DNA from 3 places in the Paenibacillus sp. FSL H7-0716 genome. Region 1 is predicted to be linked to each of the others. Evidence: predicted binding sites of a transcription regulator. Region 1 holds the regulator's gene; each other region holds the start of a gene.
What was found. Region 1 encodes LexA, which represses DNA repair genes until DNA is damaged. Its sites were predicted from a motif close to CGAACATATGTTCG; they were not measured.

Region 2: the regulator LexA is predicted to act here: its motif matches at 1,828-1,841, upstream of MHH60_RS20285 (YolD-like family protein).
Region 3: the regulator LexA is predicted to act here: its motif matches at 6,443-6,456, upstream of MHH60_RS20245 (ImmA/IrrE family metallo-endopeptidase).

Annotation. Positions count from the first base shown of each region.
Region 1 is NZ_JBBODA010000015.1:23,744-32,686, forward strand. It holds gene MHH60_RS18805 (hypothetical protein) at 1-375, opposite strand, end outside; gene MHH60_RS18810 (hypothetical protein) at 598-978, opposite strand; gene MHH60_RS18815 (L,D-transpeptidase) at 1,129-1,467, opposite strand; gene lexA (transcriptional repressor LexA) at 1,647-2,273, opposite strand; gene MHH60_RS18825 (LysM peptidoglycan-binding domain-containing protein) at 2,525-2,938, shown strand; gene MHH60_RS18830 (DUF896 domain-containing protein) at 3,048-3,257, shown strand; gene MHH60_RS18835 (hypothetical protein) at 3,307-3,828, shown strand; gene MHH60_RS18840 (HAD family hydrolase) at 3,863-4,648, shown strand; gene MHH60_RS18845 (FixH family protein) at 4,909-5,334, shown strand; gene metH (methionine synthase) at 5,514-8,891, shown strand.
Region 2 is NZ_JBBODA010000017.1:23,645-27,931, forward strand. It holds gene MHH60_RS20270 (glycosyl hydrolase) at 1-426, shown strand, start outside; gene MHH60_RS20275 (PH domain-containing protein) at 499-987, opposite strand; gene MHH60_RS20280 (hypothetical protein) at 1,105-1,665, shown strand; gene MHH60_RS20285 (YolD-like family protein) at 1,881-2,216, shown strand; gene MHH60_RS20290 (hypothetical protein) at 2,213-2,377, opposite strand; gene MHH60_RS20295 (M15 family metallopeptidase) at 2,495-3,181, shown strand; gene MHH60_RS20300 (WGxxGxxG-CTERM domain-containing protein) at 3,257-3,733, shown strand; tRNA gene MHH60_RS20305 (tRNA-Leu) at 3,892-3,977, shown strand; gene MHH60_RS20310 (hypothetical protein) at 4,140-4,287, opposite strand, start outside.
Region 3 is NZ_JBBODA010000017.1:14,359-23,301, forward strand. It holds gene MHH60_RS20210 (sialidase family protein) at 1-1,016, opposite strand, end outside; gene MHH60_RS20215 (hypothetical protein) at 1,050-1,415, opposite strand; gene MHH60_RS20220 (hypothetical protein) at 1,811-2,314, shown strand; gene MHH60_RS20225 (hypothetical protein) at 3,003-3,992, opposite strand; gene MHH60_RS20230 (RNA polymerase sigma factor) at 3,989-4,483, opposite strand; gene MHH60_RS20235 (DUF3139 domain-containing protein) at 4,930-5,265, opposite strand; gene MHH60_RS20240 (hypothetical protein) at 5,625-5,786, opposite strand; gene MHH60_RS20245 (ImmA/IrrE family metallo-endopeptidase) at 5,853-6,404, opposite strand; gene MHH60_RS20250 (YjfB family protein) at 6,557-6,733, opposite strand; gene MHH60_RS20255 (hypothetical protein) at 6,883-7,032, shown strand; gene MHH60_RS20260 (NucA/NucB deoxyribonuclease domain-containing protein) at 7,113-7,550, opposite strand; gene MHH60_RS20265 (cytidine deaminase) at 7,651-8,067, shown strand; gene MHH60_RS20270 (glycosyl hydrolase) at 8,237-8,943, shown strand, end outside.

The DNA.
Region 1 (8,943 bases):
ATTAATATCTGCACTTGTTGCAGTTGTTTTGCTGTTTTGTTGTCTTTTGGATACTTTTGAAAGGGTAAGTGCGTTAACCACAATCTCGGATCCCATTACATTATCAAAAGAGTATAGCTTTGCTACTGCTTTTTTGTTACTCTTCGGATTTTTGGTACCGATTGCCAATTTTTTATTAGGCTCGTTAAGTGCGATCAAGTGTGATTGATTGGGGGGAATGAATGTTTTGGTGAAAATGATGTTAAAAGATGAGGTCGCATTAACTAGCTTAGAAATTTCAGATGAAGCAGATAGCGTTTTCAATTTTATAATGGCGGCACTTAGAATTAAAACAACTCCTAAAATAGCGAATAAGTACATCAAGATAATCAGCATATAATCACACCTCCTAGTTATCTCATTAGACTCAAATTGTTGCTTATTGAAAGATATGCCTGAATGATCCCCACTAGTATCTTTTAAAAGGGAAATTCGTGGAATTATAGGATCGACTTCACGATTAACCCAAAAAAAGCACCCAGAGAAACCTGCCGATTCTGCAAATGATGCAAAATTAGGGGTTGCTGCAAAGGTGCTTTTTAAGGTAATTATGTAAACCTATAGAAAATTGAAGGCAGTGATATGATCGGTATAAACAATCAGCTGTTTGTATTCGATCGGAGTTCCATAACTAGCATAAGGTCTTACAGTAACGTCATTGAGGACAACAAAGTTATAGCTGAAATTTTTATCAGGGTGTTCTGCTCCCAAATAAGATATGTATTCGTCTACAATTACATCATCCATCAAAGATTTTAAATCAAATACATCCTCTTTGTTGGAGACGGTTGGAGAGACGATTCCCTGAATGCTGCCAAAAGCGGTGAGCAAATTCACTTTTTTTCCACTAGCTTGTTCATCATTTAAAAGTAAACCGGACAGCTTACCCAGTGCATCGACTTTAAAATCGACAAGGGTTCTAATTTTTGAATTATTCAAACTAAACACATCCTTTTCAATTTGCAATCCTGTTAACATTATTCGACATATAATCACCAAACTCCTAGTATGCTAATGAAAAAATACTTACTTATGTAATGACCCCCATTTTTTAATGTGATTTGGGGGTTGCCGAGTCTCCATTCGAATTTAATTTCTTATCGTTACTCGTGTACCTATAGGAACAATAGCAGCGAGTGCTAACACATCCTCGTTGTACATCCGGATGCAGCCGTGGGACACCTCTTTCCCAATGGATGAAGGGTCATTGTTTCCATGAATTCCGTAGTGTGGTTTAGACAGTCCCATCCAAAAGACACCGAAGGGACCCCCTGGGTCGGGTTGTTTGTTAATTATAGTGAATTCTCCCACTGGGGATTGGGTTAACATCTTACCGATGCCGACAGGGAAACCTCTAATCACAATATCATTGTCCAGAAGATATAACATTCGTTGAGTCAGATCTACAATAATTCGATAGTTGGGCATTATATGCAACACTCCTTTCTAATTAGGATATGAGCAGAACGCCTAAAGGGTTATTCATAGAAAATGACCATTTTAGCCGGCGAGAACAAATGTTCGTTATTGGTTGGGAAAGCAAAATACGTAGAAAAAAAAGGCTGGTCCGCATTTGCGGAACAGCCTTTTATGTTAGAAGTGCAAACTTAGTGGATATCTCGAAACAATCCGATGACTCTTCCGAGAATAGTTACGCGATTAAGGCGAAGAGGCTCATAAGCTGGATTCTCCGGTTGAAGCCGAATATGATCACGTTCCTTGTAAAAGGTCTTAACGGTTGCTTCATCTTCTTCGGTCATGGCTACAACGATATCTCCGTTGTCCGCCGTTTGTTGTTGGCGAACAATCACATAGTCACCATTCATAATGCCTGCGTCCACCATACTATCACCCATAACTGACAGCATAAATACTTTGTTGTCCCCCACATAGTGAGTAGGAAGTGGGAAGTAGTCTTCGATATTCTCTGTAGCAGTGATAGGTACCCCGGCGGTAACTTTACCTACGACAGGAATCCGTGAGATGGTCTGGGCGAATTGGTGAACATTCTCTGAATCCTCTTGGCCTAGTAATTCTATTGCACGTGGCTTCGTTGGATCACGACGAATAAGTCCCTTCTTCTCAAGCCGGTCCAAATGACCGTGAACTGTGGAGCTGGAAGCAAGGCCAACAGCTTCTCCAATTTCCCGGACGGAAGGTGGATAACCCTTGCTGCGGACTTCGCTTCGTATAAATTCCAGGATCGCCAGCTGGCGACTTGAAATCTTTGACATTGGAATCAACCCCATATAGTAATGTTTGGGAAAATTATAACATAGAACTACCGTTCGCACAAACATAAGTTCTAACTATTATAAATATTAATCTGCTAGAGTTAAAAAATGGTAGACAAGTGATAATAAAATGAACCACTTGAGTCTCTCAAAAAAAAGAGAACAATTGTTCTGAAATAGTATTGAACAAAACACATGTTCGTGTTATTATGAATTCGAAAGTAAGAACAAGTGTTTGGAGGATGATGATTATGCTAAAATACAGTACATACCGCAGCATCTACGATAAGGCCCCAGTGGTTGAATCTTTAGGACATAATGACGTTGCCCGTAATTCCGCTAAGGTGAAAGAGATAACGGAACGTTTGCTTGGAGGGATGATTTCGTTGTTCCGTCAAGATTTCTTTATTAAGTTAATATTGATTATGGTGTTAGTATTATCTGGCCTAACAGTAGTGGGAAATGTATTTGCAGGATCGACGACTATAATGAAGGAAGAGAAGCGGATTGTGGTTGAACGTGGAGATACACTATGGAGTATTGCCCTTAAGAATAAACCAGCTGATATGAAGACAGTTGTTTATATAGAAGGAATTAAACGTTCAAGTGGGATTAAGAGTAGTCAGATTAACGCTGGAGACATACTTACTTTACCTATTTATTAATTTTCTGAGAACATAATAGAATGACCAGTAGAGCTTGCAGGGAGTAGACCTTGACAAGCTCTTTTTCTCATGGCAGAGTTAGAATTAATTTATAGGGGGAGGGAAAGTATTGAATATTGATGAGTTGGTCGCGCGAATTAACGAATTGGCACGCAAACAGAAGAGCGTAGGCCTTAATCAAGAGGAAGTGGCGGAACGCGCCAAGCTTCGTGAAATTTACCTGGGGAATATCCGCAATAACTTCCGAGCACAATTAAATACTATTGAAGTAGTAGATAACGATGAGCATGAACAAGGTAACAAGGGGCTTAAACATTAGCTCGCTGTTCCTTTTCATAGATATTTCAGGATGACTAGGGGGAACGCACATGGCCCGTTCTTGGGAAAGAATGGTTCAACGCAACACACAGCAAATCAACAAGCAAAGAAAGAAACAAGGCAAGGATACGATTTATGCCTCTAAATCTCCTACCCAGAATGCCGAAGTCTTTAAAGGTCGCAACATTGCATTTCCGGTAGTGTTAGTGATTCTTGGCACTATGTTTTGGGTAGTTGGTTCTATTGATCAGGCCAAAGGCAATGGCATGCTGGCTAATTGGCTGGGAGTAGTACTGTACTATTTACTGGCAGCGCTATTGTTCTTCCGTCGTCCGTACTTGAAGGTGGAAAAAGCAAGACTGTCTACTATTAAATTCAATCGTGAACGCGGGCTGCCAGCTGCAGATATTGAGAAAATCACCCTTTCGCGTGGAGCTGTAGTCATTAAGCATAAAGGGAAACGTACGAAATGGATTTTCACAAAACTTATGAATCGCTATGATACTAATGCGATGAGTACACGATTAGAAGCATTTGCTAAAGCTCACAACATTGAAGTAGTTCACGAATAGAACTAGACCAGTTAAAGGGAGAGGGAGACCTGTAATGCCAATTTCTGCTGTACTATTTGACCTTGATGATACATTGCTGTGGGATGATCGGAGCGTCGAAGAAGCATTTCGTTCTGCTTGTGAAGCCGCTGGGGATAACATTGATCCACAAGAACTAGAAGTTGCAGTTCGTAAGGAAGCAAGTAGCTTGTATGAATCTTATGAGACGTTCCCATTTACAAAGATGATCGGAATTAATCCATATGAAGCACTCTGGGCTAACTTTACGGCAGGTGAACAGCCTGAATTCCGTCAATTGGAGCAGCTTGCACCGGTTTATCGTAAAGAGTCTTGGCGTCGCGGACTTGCAGCGTTAGGGGTGGAAGACGAAGCACTAGCTGAGACCTTGGCAACTAAATTCGCAGCAGAGCGCAGAAAACGTCCATACATCTATGAAGAAACAATGCATGTACTGGAGCAGTTACGGGGTCAAGTGAAGCTTTTGCTACTTACGAACGGCTGTCCTGCACTGCAACAAGAGAAACTAGATGGTGTGCCAGAGTTAATTCCTTTCTTTGATCATATTGTGATTTCCGGAAGCTTTGGTAAAGGCAAACCGGATAAGGAAATTTTCCTGCATGCTTTAGAGCTTCTTGATGTAACTCCTGAGCAAGCGGTTATGGTCGGCGATAAGCTTACAACGGATATCCGTGGGGGGCTGGCAGCAGGATTGACCACGGTCTGGATTAATAGAAAAGGTAGAGCACCTAGTCTTGATATTCATCCGGATCATGAAATCAATCACCTTGAGGAACTTCTTCCACTAGTTCAATCCTTGTAAGATATACAGAGCTATTAGCTCCAACATAAAGACTCTATAAGCAGCGAGTTTCTGGGATCTTAAGAAACTCGCTGCTTTTCTGTATACACATACTAACATAAGGATTTCATTAGATTTTTAAGTAAATGATTTAAGTCACAAGTCTAATGCGGAATTGGTGCAAAATACTGAAAAACCAATAATAATGTGTATAATAGATGGAGATGTATAACATGAATTGGTAGTTTCTTATTATTCGATAATGATTGGGAGGGCTCCAAATGATGAGATCGAAGAAATTAGTCGCTGTATTATTAGGTGCAACACTTCTAGTACTAGGTGGATGTTCTTCAAATGGAACCAAGCATTCAGAAATACATAACATGAATATGAACATGTCTATGGAACCTATCAAAGTCGAACTACAATGGAGTCCTGAAGAAGTTGTTGTAAATCAAAAGGTAACCTTTGAAGCTGTGGTGACCCAAGATAACGAGGCAGTAGATGATGCAAAAGAGGTTCTGTTCGAAATTGTGAATAAAAATGATGAGGGACAGAAAATAGAGCTTAAGGGAAAGCTAATTGGTAAAGGGGTCTATCAAGCAGAAGGGACCCTTGAAAAGGAAGGACAATATAATGTCACTTCACATGTGACAGCCCGGACACAGCACTCTATGCCTAGCAAAGAGCTGTCTGTGAAACCATGATTCAAAGGTTCGCAACGGTTACTGAGCAATAACAGATAAAGCAGAGTGGAAAGGAAGGCTTTTCGAAATTCCTTTATTCTGCTAAACTTACTCTAATGTTTTACTGGGGGGACTATTAGTTGGCTAAATATACACTTGAGGAAAGCTTACAACAAAGGATTTTGATCCTTGATGGCGCAATGGGCACGATGATCCAACAGGTGCCTCTTACTGGAGAAGATTTTGGTGGCGATGAGTTGGACGGCTGTAATGAAATGCTGGTATTGACACGTCCAGAAGTCATTCAGACGATTCATGAGCAGTACCTCGAAGCAGGGGCTGATCTCATTGAGACTAACACATTTGGTGCAACCTCTGTTGTACTAGCGGAATATGATATTCCTCAGCGCGCACGTGAGATCAACCTAGCGGCAGCAGAGCTGGCTCGCAGAGCAGTAGACAAATATGACACACCTGACCGTCCGCGATACGTCGTGGGGGCTATGGGGCCAACAACAAAAACGCTCTCAGTAACCGGAGGCGTTACTTTCCAAGAGCTAGTTGATAGTTATGAGGAACAAGCAGTAGCATTGATCGACGGTAAAGTAGATGTTTTGCTGCTGGAGACCTCACAAGATACACTTAACGTTAAAGCTGGAAGTATTGGTATTCGTAATGCTTTTGAAAAGACAGGCATCACATTGCCGGTTATGATTTCAGGAACAATTGAACCAATGGGTACTACATTGGCGGGTCAGAATATTGAAGCATTTTATATCTCACTAGAACATCTGAAGCCTATCTCTATGGGCCTCAACTGTGCGACTGGTCCAGAGTTCATGCGTGATCACATTCGTTCGCTTTCGGAGATCTCCTCCGCAGCCGTGAGCTGTTATCCAAACGCAGGATTGCCGGATGAGAACGGACATTATCATGAATCTCCAGATTCTTTAGCTCGCAAGATTGCAGCCTTTGCCGAAAAAGGCTGGCTGAACATTGCGGGGGGGTGCTGTGGAACGACACCAGAGCATATCCGTGCGATGAAGGAAGCACTTTCTGAATATCCTCCACGCCCGCTGGCAGGTAATCATCCGCCTGCTCTTTCAGGTATTGAGCCTATCTATATTGAGAACGACAACCGCCCATACATGGTTGGTGAACGTACGAATGTACTTGGCTCTCGTAAATTTAAACGTCTTATTGTCGAGGGTAAATACGAGGAAGCTTCAGAAATTGCTCGTGCTCAGGTGAAGAGTGGGGCACAAGTTATTGACGTCTGTGTACAAGACCCTGACCGTGATGAGATTGAAGATATTAAGCTTTTCTTAGAACTGGTTGTGAAAAAGGTTAAAGTACCCCTGATGATCGATACTACCGATCCTAAGGTTATCGATTTAGCTTTACAGTACTGTCAAGGTAAGGCGATAATTAACTCCATTAACCTTGAAGATGGTGAAGAGAAATTCGAGCTGGTGACGCCGATCATTCATAAATATGGTGCAGCTATTGTTGTGGGTACCATCGATGAGACGGGACAAGCCATTAAGGCGACAGATAAACTGGAAGTGGCTAAACGCTCCTATGACTTGCTAGTGAATAAGTACGGTTTAGCAGGAGAAGATCTTATTTTTGACACGTTGGTGTTCCCTGTAGGAACCGGAGATGAACAATATATCGGTTCAGCAAAGGAAACGATTGACGGCATTCGTTTGATCAAGGAAGCACTTCCAGGAGTTCATACAATCTTGGGCATCAGTAACGTCTCCTTTGGATTGCCGGAAGCGGGACGTGAAGTGTTGAACTCAGTATTCCTTTATGAATGTACAAAAGCTGGGTTGGATTATGCGATCGTAAATACAGAGAAAGTGGAGCGGTATGCTTCCATTCCTGCTGAAGAACGTCATCTTGCTGAGGAACTGATTTATAATACGAATGATGAGACGCTTTCTGCTTTTGTAGCTGCTTTCCGTGGTAAAAAAGTAGAGAAAAAAGAGAAGATTTCCAACCTGTCACTTGAAGAACGTTTAGCCTCCTATGTGGTTGAAGGTACAAAGGAAGGACTCATTCCTGATCTTAATGAAGCATTGACCAAATCTGGACCGCTGGAGATCATCAATGGACCGCTGATGGCAGGGATGTCGGAAGTCGGCCGCTTATTTAATAATAATGAATTGATTGTTGCTGAGGTACTGCAAAGCGCTGAAGTGATGAAGGCTTCTGTCAATCATCTAGAGCAGTTTATGCAGAAGGATGAGACAGCGGTTAAAGGTAAAATTATGCTGGCAACCGTAAAAGGGGACGTGCATGATATTGGTAAGAATCTAGTAGAGATCATCCTCTCCAATAATGGTTATCAGATCATTAATTTGGGTATAAAAGTACCACCAGAGACCATTATCGAAGCCTTCCGTCGAGAAAAAGCTGATGCGATAGGATTGTCCGGGCTGCTTGTAAAATCTGCTCAGCAGATGGTGCTCACCGCTCAGGATTTACGTACAGCTGGGATCGATGTTCCGATTATGGTTGGCGGCGCAGCTTTGACCCGTAAATTTACGAAGACCCGTATTCGTCCAGAATATGACGGCCTAGTATTGTATGCTAAGGACGCTATGGACGGGCTGGATATTGCCAATCGGCTTATGAACCCTGAAGAACGGGAGAAGATTGCCGAGGAAATTCGTGTGGAGGCAGAAGCAGCGGTTGCGGTTGCGCCTAAGCAAGAACTGCCGAAACTAACCAGAGCAGTGCGTTCCAAAATATCTCCAGATGCACCTGTTTTTGTTCCACCGGATTTAGAACGCCACGTACTGCGTAACTATCCATTGGGGCATATTATCCCCTATGTGAATATGCAAATGCTGCTGGGTCATCATTTGGGGTTACGGGGTTCTGTAGAAGCCCAATTAGCTGCTGGAGATCAGCGGACTGTTGAACTGAAGGGTACCGTAGACGATATTCTCCATCAAGCGATGCTAGAGGGTACCATTACTCCGCATGCTATGTATCAATTCTTCCCTGCACAATCGCAAGGGAATGATATTATAGTGTATAATCCACAGAATACGTCCGAGATCCTGCATACCTTTACTTTCCCAAGACAAGGGGTAGAGCCTCATCTGTGCTTGGCGGACTTCTTGAAACCTGTTGACAGTGGTATTATGGACTATGTTGGATTCCTAGTTGTAACAGCAGGTCACGGTGTACGTGAATTGTCTACTCAGCTGAAAGAAAGCGGAGATTATCTGCGTTCACACGCCTTGCAGTCGGTTGCACTTGAAGTGGCAGAAGGACTGGCGGAACGCGTCCATCATATGATGCGCGATACTTGGGGTTTCCCAGATCCGGCGGATATGACGATGAAGCAAAGACATGGGGCAAGATACCAAGGGATCCGTGTTTCATTTGGTTATCCTGCATGCCCGGATTTAGAAGATCAAGGTCCACTGTTTAAGTTGTTATCTCCGGAGGATATCGGTGTTCACCTTACAGAAGGCTTTATGATGGAGCCCGAAGCTTCCGTTTCGGCTATGGTATTTGCCCATCCAGAAGCGCAGTATTTTAATGTAGAGAAGCTGTAATTCTTTCATTTATATACCTGGTCTGTAGGGGATTGTATCCCTTTCAGCGGAA
Region 2 (4,287 bases), on a different contig from region 1:
GAGAGTGGACTCTGTGGGCAATACTACAATAACATGACGCTTAGCGGCACACCTGCACTGATGCGCACGGATGCCAATATTAACTTTTCATGGAGACAAGGTTCGCCTGATCCTGCCATTCGTGTAGATGCGTTCTCTGTGCGGTGGAGTGGGAAGCTGACGGCAGCTTTTAGCGAAGTTTATACCATTTATTCCTACTCTGATGATGGGATACGGGTATGGATGGATGGCAGGCTAGTCATTGATAGTTGGGTGAATCAGAGCGGCCAGGAACGAAAAGGGAGCATAAACCTGATTGCAGGTAAGCCGTATGAAATAAAGGTGGAGTATTATGAGAATGCGGGCGACGCCCGGGTTGTTTTGCAGTGGGAGAGTCCGAGCCAGACCAAGGGGGTTATCCCAGCGGGGGCATTTTATCTTCCTTAAAAAAGATACTTCAAGTGTACAAGCGCAAGCAAAAAGCCCCGGTTTTCCGGGGCTTTTTTACGTATGAACATCTTAAATTTGCTCGCGGTAGCTAATGTTGTTGGCGATCTTCTCGTCACGAACGGCTTTGCGCAGAACATCTTTGACGGTTTGGGCATCATGGATTTTTCGAAAAAGAAGCTGAGGCGCTGAGGCATCATCAGAAAATACAGTTAATGACCCAATGCCAAGCATCCGGTCCATGATAGACTGTTTTACGGATAAATCGCGTACGCGCAGTAATTCGATTTCTTCAACATTTTTACCGATAAGTCCGGTCTTTACCATAATACGCTGACTTGTAATGGTATATGAAGTTGTGTTAAGTCCTACGATTCCTTTGAGTCGATCCGAGATGCCGGCAGGTTTGCCTTTCCAGAGCACGACTTCTTGAATGACATGATTATCTACTGCGGGTCGATGAGCGGTTACTGGAGCGGTACCGTCAAGGCTGGTTCCACATTCTCCACAAAATTTAGCGCCCTGCTTGTATTCCGCTCCACAGGTGGTGCAATAAGGCATAAATACTCTCCTTTCCTGATCACAATTAAAATAATTATAACATAACAGTCATTTTACATATATTTCATTTGCGCTTTACACAAACCGACATTATCCTGTTAAGTGGAGGGATAAATAATGAAAAAAGCTTTACTAATAGGAATGCTGATGATGACTGTCATCCTTAGCGCCTGCAGCAATAATTCAACTTCATCGGCACCTGCCACGAAGGAAGAAGTGCAGGAGACCGTGCAAAACTTCTACAATGAAATGTCTAAACTTGAAGAGTCGGGAAAATCTTCTTTAGCGGAGTTCAATGAAGCCATTGCGGGTTATTCAGCAGGAGAACTCACGGACAAGCAGTTGGAGAAGAAAATTAAGCAATTCCAGAGTACCGCAACTGATTTATCGAATCAAGCCGAGAAAGTAAAAATTTCCTCCAGCTTGCCTGAAGACATTCGTAAGTTGCTTGAAGAGTCTAAAATTTCCTTTGAAAGTGCTTATTCTTTAAAAAAAGAGGCTTCTCAGGGCGCAGATTCCGCAAATGTTACGGCTGAGCAATTTAATGAATTGAATCAAAAGGCTGATATAGCGATGTTGTTCGGTATCTCCAAGCTTAATGAGGCAAGAGAAGCAACTGGACTTATAGATTCCGAAGGTGAAGCTACCTCGGTATCTGGAGATGTTGTTCAAGAATAAATCAAATCAGGCGCTGTGCAGTTTATCTGTCAGCGTCTTTTTGCTGCGAATTTTAGCTTGAATAGATATACATTATTATACATCTTCTAGATAAAATAGAGATTCCGAAAAAGGTATCTTTTTCCTGATTATTGATTAATATGCGAAGATGCGGATATAATACAAACATACGTTCGTGTTCAGAGGAATAGATATATAATTAAGGAGGGGTTACCATGGGCAAAAAGCTGGAGAAAAACGGGCTGTGGGAAAGCAGCCGCATGATGCTGCCGGAGCATAAGATAAGAATTATAAGAGATGAACGGGAAACGCTGCGCCGCATCAAGCCTATTCTGGATGAGCAGAAGTTGGAGGAGATCGAATGTACACTGGCTTTGTCGTTGCGGAGTCATGTACGAGTGACAGTTGTTCTTTTTGACCCTTTTGAAAATACGATGCTAAGTGGTTTTGTGACTTCCATTCACACCCACTCGCGTGAGTTTAAGCTGCAGTGGGCGGAGGAATGGAAGTGGATCGATGTGGATGATATTGTCGAGGTCTACATCGTTTAATGCTGAGAACCGCTGCCTTCGCTTTTCTCATAAGCGATTAAGGTAACTGTAGGGTTACCGGTCAGATGTGCAATGGAAGCTTCAGCATTCCGAATAATTTCCAGTGCTTCTTCCTGTTCACTAAGGGCTGCCACTTTATAGCTATCGCTATGGATATCCATATGTCTCCCACCTTTCGTTAAATATTTTGTCCTTTTTTGTGGAAATCATCCTAAGAGGGACAGGGGTACAGGCAAATAGGGCAAAGGGATCATTGAATATACCAAAGGGGTGATTCTATGCTGACTTTGGAGCAATTGAGGGAAAAATCCGCGGCGCGTCTGGTCGGGCTTCATCCTGTCTTGGCGGCAGGTGCGAATGTTTTGATTCAGCAAAGCCATGCGAGAGGAGTCCCTATCGTTATTACTCAGGGTCTACGGACCATTGCTGAGCAAAATGCTTTGTATGCGCAGGGTAGAAGCAAGCCGGGGCCGATAGTTACCAACGCTAAAGGCGGTACCAGCTATCATAATTATGGTCTTGCGTTTGATTTTGCGCTTTTGCTGCCGAATGGCACTAGCCTTTCTTGGGATATCAATCGTGATGGTGATAAGGATAAGACAGCGGATTGGCAAGAGGTTGTACAGGAGGCTAAACGGCTTGGTTTAGAATGGGGCGGAGACTGGACTTCTTTTAAAGACTATTCACATCTGCAGATGACTTTCGGTTTAAGTATAGATCAACTTCGGGCAGGTAAACGTCCAACGACGGACCAAGCCAAAGAGGCTTTAAAAAAGATTACCGGAGGGGATGATCAGGTGAACAAAGACGTTACAGTGACCATTAACCTAAACGGCCGTAAGCTTACCGATGGCGTTCTCGATACCGGAATAACCTATGTGCCCATACGTGCGCTGGCTGAGGCACTTGGAGCAAAGGTTACTTATGATGCTGTGACCAAGACAGTTAATGTAGTAAAAGAGTAAAACCATCATGCATAGACAGTGCCGTCCAAGGGGAAATTATCAGTGATAACTAACCTTAAAGGGAGGCATAACACTGTGAACAAGCTGATAACAAGCCTTGCATGCGGTACTGTATTATCAATGAGTCTAATGGGAGCTAGCTATGCATCAAATGCCGTGGGATCAGCAGCGTTGGGCGGTATCCCAGCCGCGAATACCGGGATGGATGGTACTGCGGAACACACTCGGATGATGAACACGGAAGGCAATCTAATGAACGGCACAACCGGAACGCTGAATCAGCATGAGAGCATTATGAAAGATAAGATCCGCATCGATGATAATTACAGACCTAACAACTACAACACCAATAACTACAATGACACCCGGAACAACTACAGAACCAACAGCACTGTCAACCCGGCAACCAACACCACACAGACCGGCAAATACCGTGCAACTAGTACAACAACGAATGCTGCAACTAACAAAGGATCTAACTGGGGCTGGCTCGGTCTGCTTGGACTTTTGGGTCTTGCCGGAATGAGAAGCAGAAGTGACGAGCGCAGATAATCCACGTCAATAATAACCCGTGTCGGTTCTGGCTGAACGGGTTATTTTTATTGTGAATAATTTTTTTCGAAAAAGGATTGCGCGTTATCGATATTCATGATATTATATTTCTTGTCGCGTTATATGTGAACAACGTATGAAGCTTCAACACATAATATGCCGGGGTGGCGGAACAGGCAGACGCACAGGACTTAAAATCCTGCGGTACGTGAGTACCGTACGGGTTCGACCCCCGTCCTCGGCACTAGAAGAATAAGGGTTTCAGCTCATTAGAGCTGGAACCCTTATTTGTTTTTAAACGGTTTTGCTAACATTTTGCTAACGCCGCTTCTTTTTCGTGTAGATTCGAGGTTTCCGATACGCTCGGAATGATGTCTGACTTGACTTCGTGATGAGCAGTTTTTGCTCAGACTCTGCGTTCGAGGATTCTGTCACGTTCCATCCTCAGTCGCAGGATTTCAGCTTTAATGACTTCTTTAGGGCAAGGTAAAGTATTCTTGTCGCTGTACTCCAAAGCAAGCTTTACAGTGACTCTGGCTATGTCCAGCAGTGCG
Region 3 (8,943 bases), on a different contig from region 1:
TCAAGGTTGAGGGGATTGACTCGATTAGTGTAATAGGTAACGAATATTGCACCATCCGCAGGGGAAACGGTGATGGCTGGGAAAAAGTTTTGGGAGCCCACCGGACTACCTGTAATGGATATTGGTGACCCCCAATCCACGCCAAAATTAGTGGAGGTAGCAAGAAAAATATCAGAATAACCTTCTCGAAAATCTTGCCATACAGCATAGACATTCCCTCGCGTCGTCGGTGCATTAGAAATATCTGCTGCGAGGGAAGGGTATGTCAGACATCTAAATGTATATCCTGGCAATGGATCTGGTGGGACTACAACGCTCGCGACCATGGTTTCAGGAGTAAAAGTGACCCCACCGTCTGAGGATGTGCGAATTTTAAGATCAGTATTACCGGGAGGCTGATTGATCCATCCCACGATAACAATCCCATTTAATGTAATTGCTATACCGGGGAATTCTTCGAATTCTTCGACCGAAGACAGCAGGGAGGGACTGGAATAGGTATTACCGTTATCTAGGGAACGATTGAAAAATATCGTATTTCCCGGTATGAATTGTGTGTTGTAATCATGCGTATAACCTGTATATACATTTCCAAAAAAGGGACTTGATCCAGCTTTGTCGGTGACAACGACCACCTGGTCATCATTCACAAACTGTCCAAACCCTTGATTCACGATGATTGGCGGTCCGAATGAAGAGGCATTGTCGGCAGAGGTATAGGAAACGATCGATCCGCTGAGACCGTCTGAATCGAAGGCGTGAGCCAATACGACGAACGTATTCGGAAAAATATAATCAATATGTGGTGCTTCGATGCCTGTAAATCCCGCAGGTAACGGTAATAACGTTGTTGTCCAAGTGCTACCTGCGTCAATAGATTTGTATAACCCAATATTGGGAGGGCCTGATCGAAGATCTACAGCTACGGTGACCATAACGGACGGGTTAAGCCAGTTTACCGCGATGGTGGGCTCGAATTGAGTGCTTGCGCTCGGCGAAATTTGAATATTAACCATGCGAAGCTCCTTTCGTCATAGATTTTTCGGTACTTACGGGTTCAGCTGAGCTATGAAAGTTAGTTCGGATTGCAGCACTCTTTGATGGGGGATGACATTTCCTGACGAATCCGTTCCAAATACCGTAATAATCGTGTCTGCCGGTGCGTTTCCAGTAACGAGAAATTGGACTTCATAAGCTGAATTGCCTGCGATATTAAAACTGAGAAACTGGCTGGTGTTCGCATTAACATTTAATGAGTTGGAGTAGACTAAACCTTTACTAACCAAGGTATTCCATACGTAAACGTGATAGACTACGTTAGATGAAAAACTAAGGTTGTCATTATCGATATTAATGAGCACGTTGGATGCTGGGATAGTCCCTGTGTTCGTAATAATGCCTGTTGTTGTTGCCATGAGCTTCACCTCTTTATTAGTTTGCTATATATATATGAATTGAGATTCATTGTGTTTGGACAAGGGACTCAGAAAAATCGCGGAAATGAATACTGGAGGTTTTATTAGGTGGGGAAATACATATAAAATTTTAGCATGATCTGAAGGTAACTAGATTTTATATTGAACAGCAATTGACGATTTTTACGACTTCTCTGCCCAAGGCGCATACAGGTAACTATTCGCTATCAGCAGGTGAGATTTGAAGAATTTAAATAGAAGGTCTGACATTCATTTTAAATAAATGTTATAATTATTAAATCAGTGTGTAGAGATATTGGTCTTTTTTATTGGGCCAAAAATATATGTCTCATGATACGTCTGCCATCTGAAATATTATTTAGGAGATGACAAACATGCATGGAGACACAAGACTGCCCAGAAACGGAAAAGAAGGTATACTATTTTTACTCATTATTTCAATCATTTCAGTTAACACTATTGCCCCTATTATTGTGGGGTTGGAACGCGGCTTCAGTAAGGAAGTGTATATAGATACACTAAAGGTTATTCCGTTTATGTGGATGATCGTAGTTTTATCCGTAAGATTAGTTGCAGGACCGATTGTTGGGAAAGTGATGCCAAAATTCATGGGACAAACCGATGGATTTAATGCAAGGATTCTGTTGAATACTTTATTGAATGTCACGGTGTTATCTATTTTACTATCAATTATAGGCACATGGGTTGGGACGAGACAAATAAGCCTGGATCCACTTAAAAGCTTCCTTCACATCTGGCCGAGAAACTTTGGAATAGCATTTTGGATTGAACTTTTGGTTGCGCAGCCGATAGCAAGATTTGTGATGAAAACATTACACGCAAGACAGGATCGAAAAACGGAAAGTGTAAATGCGTAACTTGCTAGAATTTTGTAGACGAATTAGAAAAAAAGGAGCGTCCATGGTGGGCGTTCCTTTTTTTGTAGCAATCGGAAGTACCGAGAGAGACCCTGTATTCCTTTGAAATTTGATTCGATAACAATTAAGTGAACGAGGCTTCTCCTATCGGACACAGCTGACCCTTAAAGCGGTTTTTTCCCTCATTTGCAATTCTAACGGACTCCATAGTCGCTATTGGTATAAAAATACCGTATTTGCGCCTCTTTCTAAGGAATAGTGTCTCTGGAGTCCGAAACCATGCTCTAAAGGCTGAAAATCAGTAAATAACGTCATATGGGTCCGATAGCTCGAATTGGAGGAGGTTAGTTCGTTAGTTCGTTAGTTCGTTCGTTAGTTTGTTAGTTCGTTAGCTCGTTAGTGCCGTGCTCTTCACAGATTTAGTTGCAGCATTCACAGCGAGGATCGTCCTTTAAAGTAATAATAGTAGTCTCACCTCTACAACCAGCATATCTAGTATGCGGGCTCATAAACCATACAGTAAAGCACAAAACGGCACTGCTCCAAACCATGAAATGGTTTTGAAGCAGCGCCGTTTTTGTTAGCAGCCAGCTAAATTGTTCAATGGAGAGCACGGCGACCGAAACGAGGTTCTCAATTGCTTCCGATCGCCGTCCCAACCGCAGTCCCTGGGTTTCCACCAACATCCCTAAAGTTTCATGCTGTCCCACAGCTGCTGGAATGCCCCGGATTCGACCTCGAAGAATACCGGTGCTAGACCGTAGCGTACAAGGCCTTGACCGAACAGCGTCAGCTCTACTCGGGCATTGTCTTCCAGCTGCAAATAGATGATCTTGCGGTCCTCGCTGTCGTAGATGCCTTGTTCGATCAGCGGCTCTGCTGCCAGCGGTTTGGCAGCTTGGAGGGCTGTCAGGAAGCCATCAAGCGCCTCGCCATTGGCGATTGGCGCCTGCTGCTGGAGGCCGTTGTTCCAGCTGTTGAAGCTTTCCCATTGAGCTGAAGTAACTCGGCTTTCAAGATTCAGCTTGCCGAACAGGTCGGCGCCGCTGTTTATGGTGATGCCGTTCGTGTGCTCGTACAGTTCGGCGAATACCTCGCCGTTGATTTCCGAATAGGACATAATCAGGAAGCTGGAGTCATAGCCCTTCACGGTATAGAGATCCGTTTCACCGATGTTCGAGGCTAACTCAATATATTCGTCGTTACCGCTCCATTCATTGATGCCGCCTGTAGTGCGTCCCAACTTGTCACCGCGCAGAGCAGCAGCATCGGCAGCGTCAATGCGAGTCGCTGACTGTGTATAAATATTATTTTTATACACGACCAAGGCGATCATATCTGCCTTCACGCCAGATTCCTTATCTGGCAGTTTCAGCTTGGGAATGACAATGCTGCCCGATGTAGCTGTGCCCGAATTGCCAGCATTGCTTGCACCCGGAGTTACCTGGGCAACCTGCCCCGGGGAGCTCTGACTGTTCAACTGCTGCCATATACTAGGCCCAGCCAGACCGATTCCTGCGGCGAGCACGACACTTGCCGCGATATAAACGGTTTTGCGTGGACGCTTACGCTCCTGCCGCTGCTCTATTTTGTCGAAAAGTTCTTTTTTCATCTCTTCACCTGGTTTCATCGAATCCACCGCTTTCTTATATGATGTTCGAAACTGATCTTCCTTCACTGTGGTTCCGCTCCTTCCAGCTCCAGTTTTAACAGTTGCCGTCCCCGCTGAAGTCTCATCTTCACGGCAGACTGACTAATCTGCAGAATCTTGCTGATCTCCTGGATGGGATAGTCCTCGTAATAATAAAGATGGATTACGGTTTTATACTTCATGGGCATCGCCATAACTAACTGCAGCAGAGCCCAATCCTCGGGGCTGTCTGCCGCAATTGGCTCAGCGCTCTCCAGCTTAACCTCGCGCTTGCGCCAGCCTCTGCCCAGTAGTGTTTTACAATGGTTGGTGATTACCCGGATCAGCCATGCCTTCTGATGTTCGGCATCTTTGAACTCCGGCGCTTTTTCTATTAGCTTGATGAAGGTATCCTGAGTGGCTTCTTCGGCATCTTGCCGGTTGCCTAGATGGACCAAAGCGATCCGGAACAGCATATCTGCGTAGATTTCGTAACTCTTCATCACATGATTTCCCGGCCGGGTCATGGATCGCTGCATGATACTGTGCCCCCTTTACCTATAACACCATTTAGGACGGCATTAGGTCACATTTTGTTCCTGAGAAAATTTCTTTGTGTTTGGAGAGTAGAGAATGCCTATTCATAAATTATCTCCAGAGGGTTAGGGACTCAGCAGTCGCTATTTGCATATAAATAGGCTTTTGAGCAGGTTCGAGGACCCCAGTGACGCTATTCCTTAAAAAGGGGCTCTTATATGGTGTTTTTCATGCAAATAAAGGCTATAAGGTCCGCTACACTTTGAAATGGAGGGTTATACCGCACATAAGATCAACTGTGTCCGATAGCTGCTAAGTACCACGTCAATATTGTCTACGCAAACGCTGGTTACTTATTTAGAGCAGGGAAGATCAAAAAAACGCGTTTGCCGAGGCAGCCCTGATGCTGACTGCTGGACAAACGCGTCTTTTTAATAGAGCAAATCCTTCATGGGAGATTCTCCTCGATATGTTTATATGTATAGCTAGGATCATTACCTTTAACAGGAGCCCTGCTGTATTGAAAGATCCTTCCGTTTTCTTTTCGATAAAAGTATCTTGCGTAGGGTTCGTCTGCGAAAATCACCGTGGTACTTACGAGGGGAGCTTTGGCGATCTGGGTGTGTACTTTATCAAAATCTTCCTTCTTATAATTTCTCGTCTCTACTAGATAATGAATGACTTCTCTGTTCATATGATTTCGGAAGGAGTGGAAGGCTAAGGATGTTATTCCACAGATTAAAAGGATTAGAACGATGAAGATTAGTTTTGTATTTTTCTTCATTAATTCCCTCCATATAGATAATTTGTATATAGTATAAGATAATACACAGAGACTATTATGTCATTCATAGATATATGACGTAGGAAGAAGAGAAGATACTGGAGCTGGAGCAGCGAATTAAGATGCTGGAGAATCAGGCAAGTCAGAGGTTGCCGGGGGTGAAAATCTTTATAGTTTGTAATTTGGGATTGTAGGTGTATTCGTTATTCTAATTCTTATGGGTGTGAGACAGTTTGTATCTGCATAACAGATTATACAAAAAGGCAGCAAATACCGATAGTAAACCAGGCGTAGGCGAAGAATTGCCGGGACATACTATATTTGCTGCCTTTTAACTTATGAAGAATAATAATTCTCTTTTAGTCTTCTTTGGGTTCTTGCAATAAAATGGAGAAGGTCCCCGTTTCGTGATCCACCTCAATCGTCTCAATGCCCACGAAATCCGGGATTTCGGGGTGTACTGCATCTACATTATAATCCGGATGAGTCAGTAATAATTCAATTACTTTAATGGCTTCCATGTCGTTCCTCCTCACGAGAAATTCCACCATAAATGAATATGCAGAGCACTATTGCAACTAAGCTTATTATCTCCGTGATCCGTTGCGAATATGTGTTAGTCGTTCTTCGTTTCTTCCCATCACGGCCAATAATTGCCCCTGGAACACACGTCTTTGGATCTGATCAATCCGCTGTAAGGCCAGCTCGGCAGGAACTTGAAATTCTGCTGCAAGATAGGAGATGGCATCCTCCCGTTGCTCAGGCAATGTCATGCGGGAGATCATGGAGTAAGGCATCGCCGCATACAAGATAAAACGCTCGGATTCATCCTCCTGTGCCCGCGTGAAATGCTCTGGCATCAAGGTCTGATTATCACTGCCATGGCGAAGGAGGTGACACAGTTCATGAAGAAACTCTAGCCGTTGAAGATTGGCTGGAAGGCGGTTGTCGATAAACAGGCTGTACATCCCTGCAGACGCCTCAATGCTCTTGCTTCTCACATCCAAATAATGAACCCAGATATTAAGCCGCTCGGCTATATACGATATTGAAATTTGTGAAGGCTGATGAAGATTTAATCGCTTGTATAAATCTTCCGTCCATTTCTCAAGCACAGTCATTTGATAATATGATTTCATGTTCTCCAACTTATTCACCTCGTTTAAAATCACTAATGGGATCGTATGTTCGCATAAATGCGCAAAAGAAAAGCCCGAAGGGCTATGTAGAGTAAAAAAAGTCTAAGGATACATAGGAACGTTCGTTCTCATGTATCCTTAGCATAAAGCAATTACACACTAATATCAAGTGTTTTTCCCAAATTCGGAGCAACGCTTTTGCCCAGCATTTCCACCATGGTTTGGCTCTGGGTTTCAGCCTGATTCTTGGCAATATTCATGACCTGTATCCCAACATTTTGAGCTAAGGATGCTTGGCTCATTGCCATTGATAATGCAGCTATATCCATATTGCACCTCCTTTGTGTATATCCTGTTTATCGACTGTCCACCTTCAATTCATTAGGTGATTGGCATTTGTTTGCCAATTCGCCCAAACGGCTTATCTCCTTTTTACATATCTTGTGCTGTAGTCATTAATCATTAGGAGGAATTGAAAATGGGAATGGAACATGGTTGTGGTTGTAACGTAGGTCCGGTAGTAAGTCCAGCATCAGTAGGTCCGGTGTGTAGTCCTTGGACTTCAACAGGAGCAATTCTGGTACTTTTCATCTTGCTGGTTATCATCACTAAAGCTTGCTTATTCTAAGTTAGCTGATGTGCATTGTAGCCCCATCTGGCGAATGCCAGGTGGGGCTATTCTGTTGCCTGGGATGGTCAGACAGATCGTTATTTAAACATAAATTCTACCCGCGTTCCGTCTGCATAATCCTCCAGCTGATTGCCAACCCAGCTTCCTGCCCCGCGGTTATCGCTTGGCGTTATGTATTCAATGTCGGCACCAACGCCGCCTTCCTTACACATAGCCATTGGCCATTCATCCCGGTCATACCCCTTTTTAGTGGGGATCCCTTTTAAGGACTCTTTACGGTTCTCTTCAGCCTGCTCTCGGTTAATCGTACATGTGGCGGATTCACCTTTCGCAATGGCATCCTGAATATGCTTGGCGGTCTCAGGATAGCGGTCTGATGGGAAGGTTAGCTGAACAACACTCGAATCGGATGGAGACGAGGGGTCTGTAGGCTCTCCGTTTTGTTCAAACCAGTAACTAGCCAAAGCAAGTAATGCAACAATGATGAGACTGGAGATCCATTTTTTTACTTTCAATTCTGCTCCTCCTTTTTTGGCACTTAAAATAGTATATCTTATATCATAATTCAGTGCGATTTAATATAATTAGGTAAAATAAAGGAGGACGGAACTGGATATGGAGTACATAATTACCATTGAGGATCAGACGCTTATTGCGGCTGCCGAAGATATAATTACCAGGCGTTATGAATGGGGACGGCACCATGTGGGTGCAGCGCTTCGTACTAAAACAGGAGAGATTTTTACAGCGGTACATGTGGAAGCCAGCATGGGGAGGATTACAGTCTGTGCAGAAGCGATGGTGATTGGCAAAGCGATATCCGAAGGTTATAAGGAATTTGATACGATTGTTGCGGTAAGGCATTCTGATCCAGACAGCGAGGGAAAAGAGATTAAAGTAGTTTCTCCCTGCGGCATGTGCCGAGAGTTAATTGCGGATTACGGAATAGACTGCAAGATAATTGTATCGGAGGATGACCGATTAGCTAAATATGAAATCACTGAACTATTGCCTTTAAGGTACACAAGATAAGAAATAATGAGGAGCCGCGGAGCTCCTTTTTTTATTGAGCCGTGAATTTATTCAGCAGTTCCTTATATCGTCCCAACTTATTTTACAACTTCATGTCCATTCGCTGAGTTCATGTCACTATTGTCCCCATACTATAACTTAAAAAGATTTAAAAGGATGGTGAGAATAGATGGAGCAGCGGATTATTCGTCAGATGGTTGATTCAGCATCAAGGTTCGTGGGCGATGTGCAGTGGCAGATGGCTTTTCGCAGATTACAAATGGCTCCGGCGGATTCGGGGCTGTCGTCCTCGGCTCAGCTATTGCTGAATACCCTCTATTACTTGCAGGGAAAGGGTGTGATAAGCGGCCAACATGATTATTTGGAAAGTGCAGACGAGCTCATGGAGAAGCTTAAAAATACCAGCGGGCAATATGCTGCGCTGCATGGCTACGAGCTGGGCGCAATCAATAATCAGTCACAGGCTCTAATTGACAATCAACGGAATTGGGTCGTCAGCAGTGCGATACGCTGGTCTAGGGCCGGAGGGATCGTAACGATGTGTTATCATGCTGCATTACCGGGGACAGCGCCAACTTGGGGGAATGTAAATACGAGCCTAAGCAATGCTGATTTTGATAAATATATAACCCCAGGTACCACCCAGTATAATGCTCTGTTAGCTGATCTGGATAAGATAGCCCTGTCGCTGAAAAAGCTTAATGACGCAGGGGTTCCTGTACTTTGGCGGCCGTATCATGAAATGAATGGTGGATGGTTTTGGTGGGGGCAAAAGAGCAATTACGCTGCATTGTGGAACCTTATGTTCGATCGTTTTACCAATTATCATAAGCTGCATAATTTATTGTGGGTCTGGAGTCCAAATGCAAAAAATCA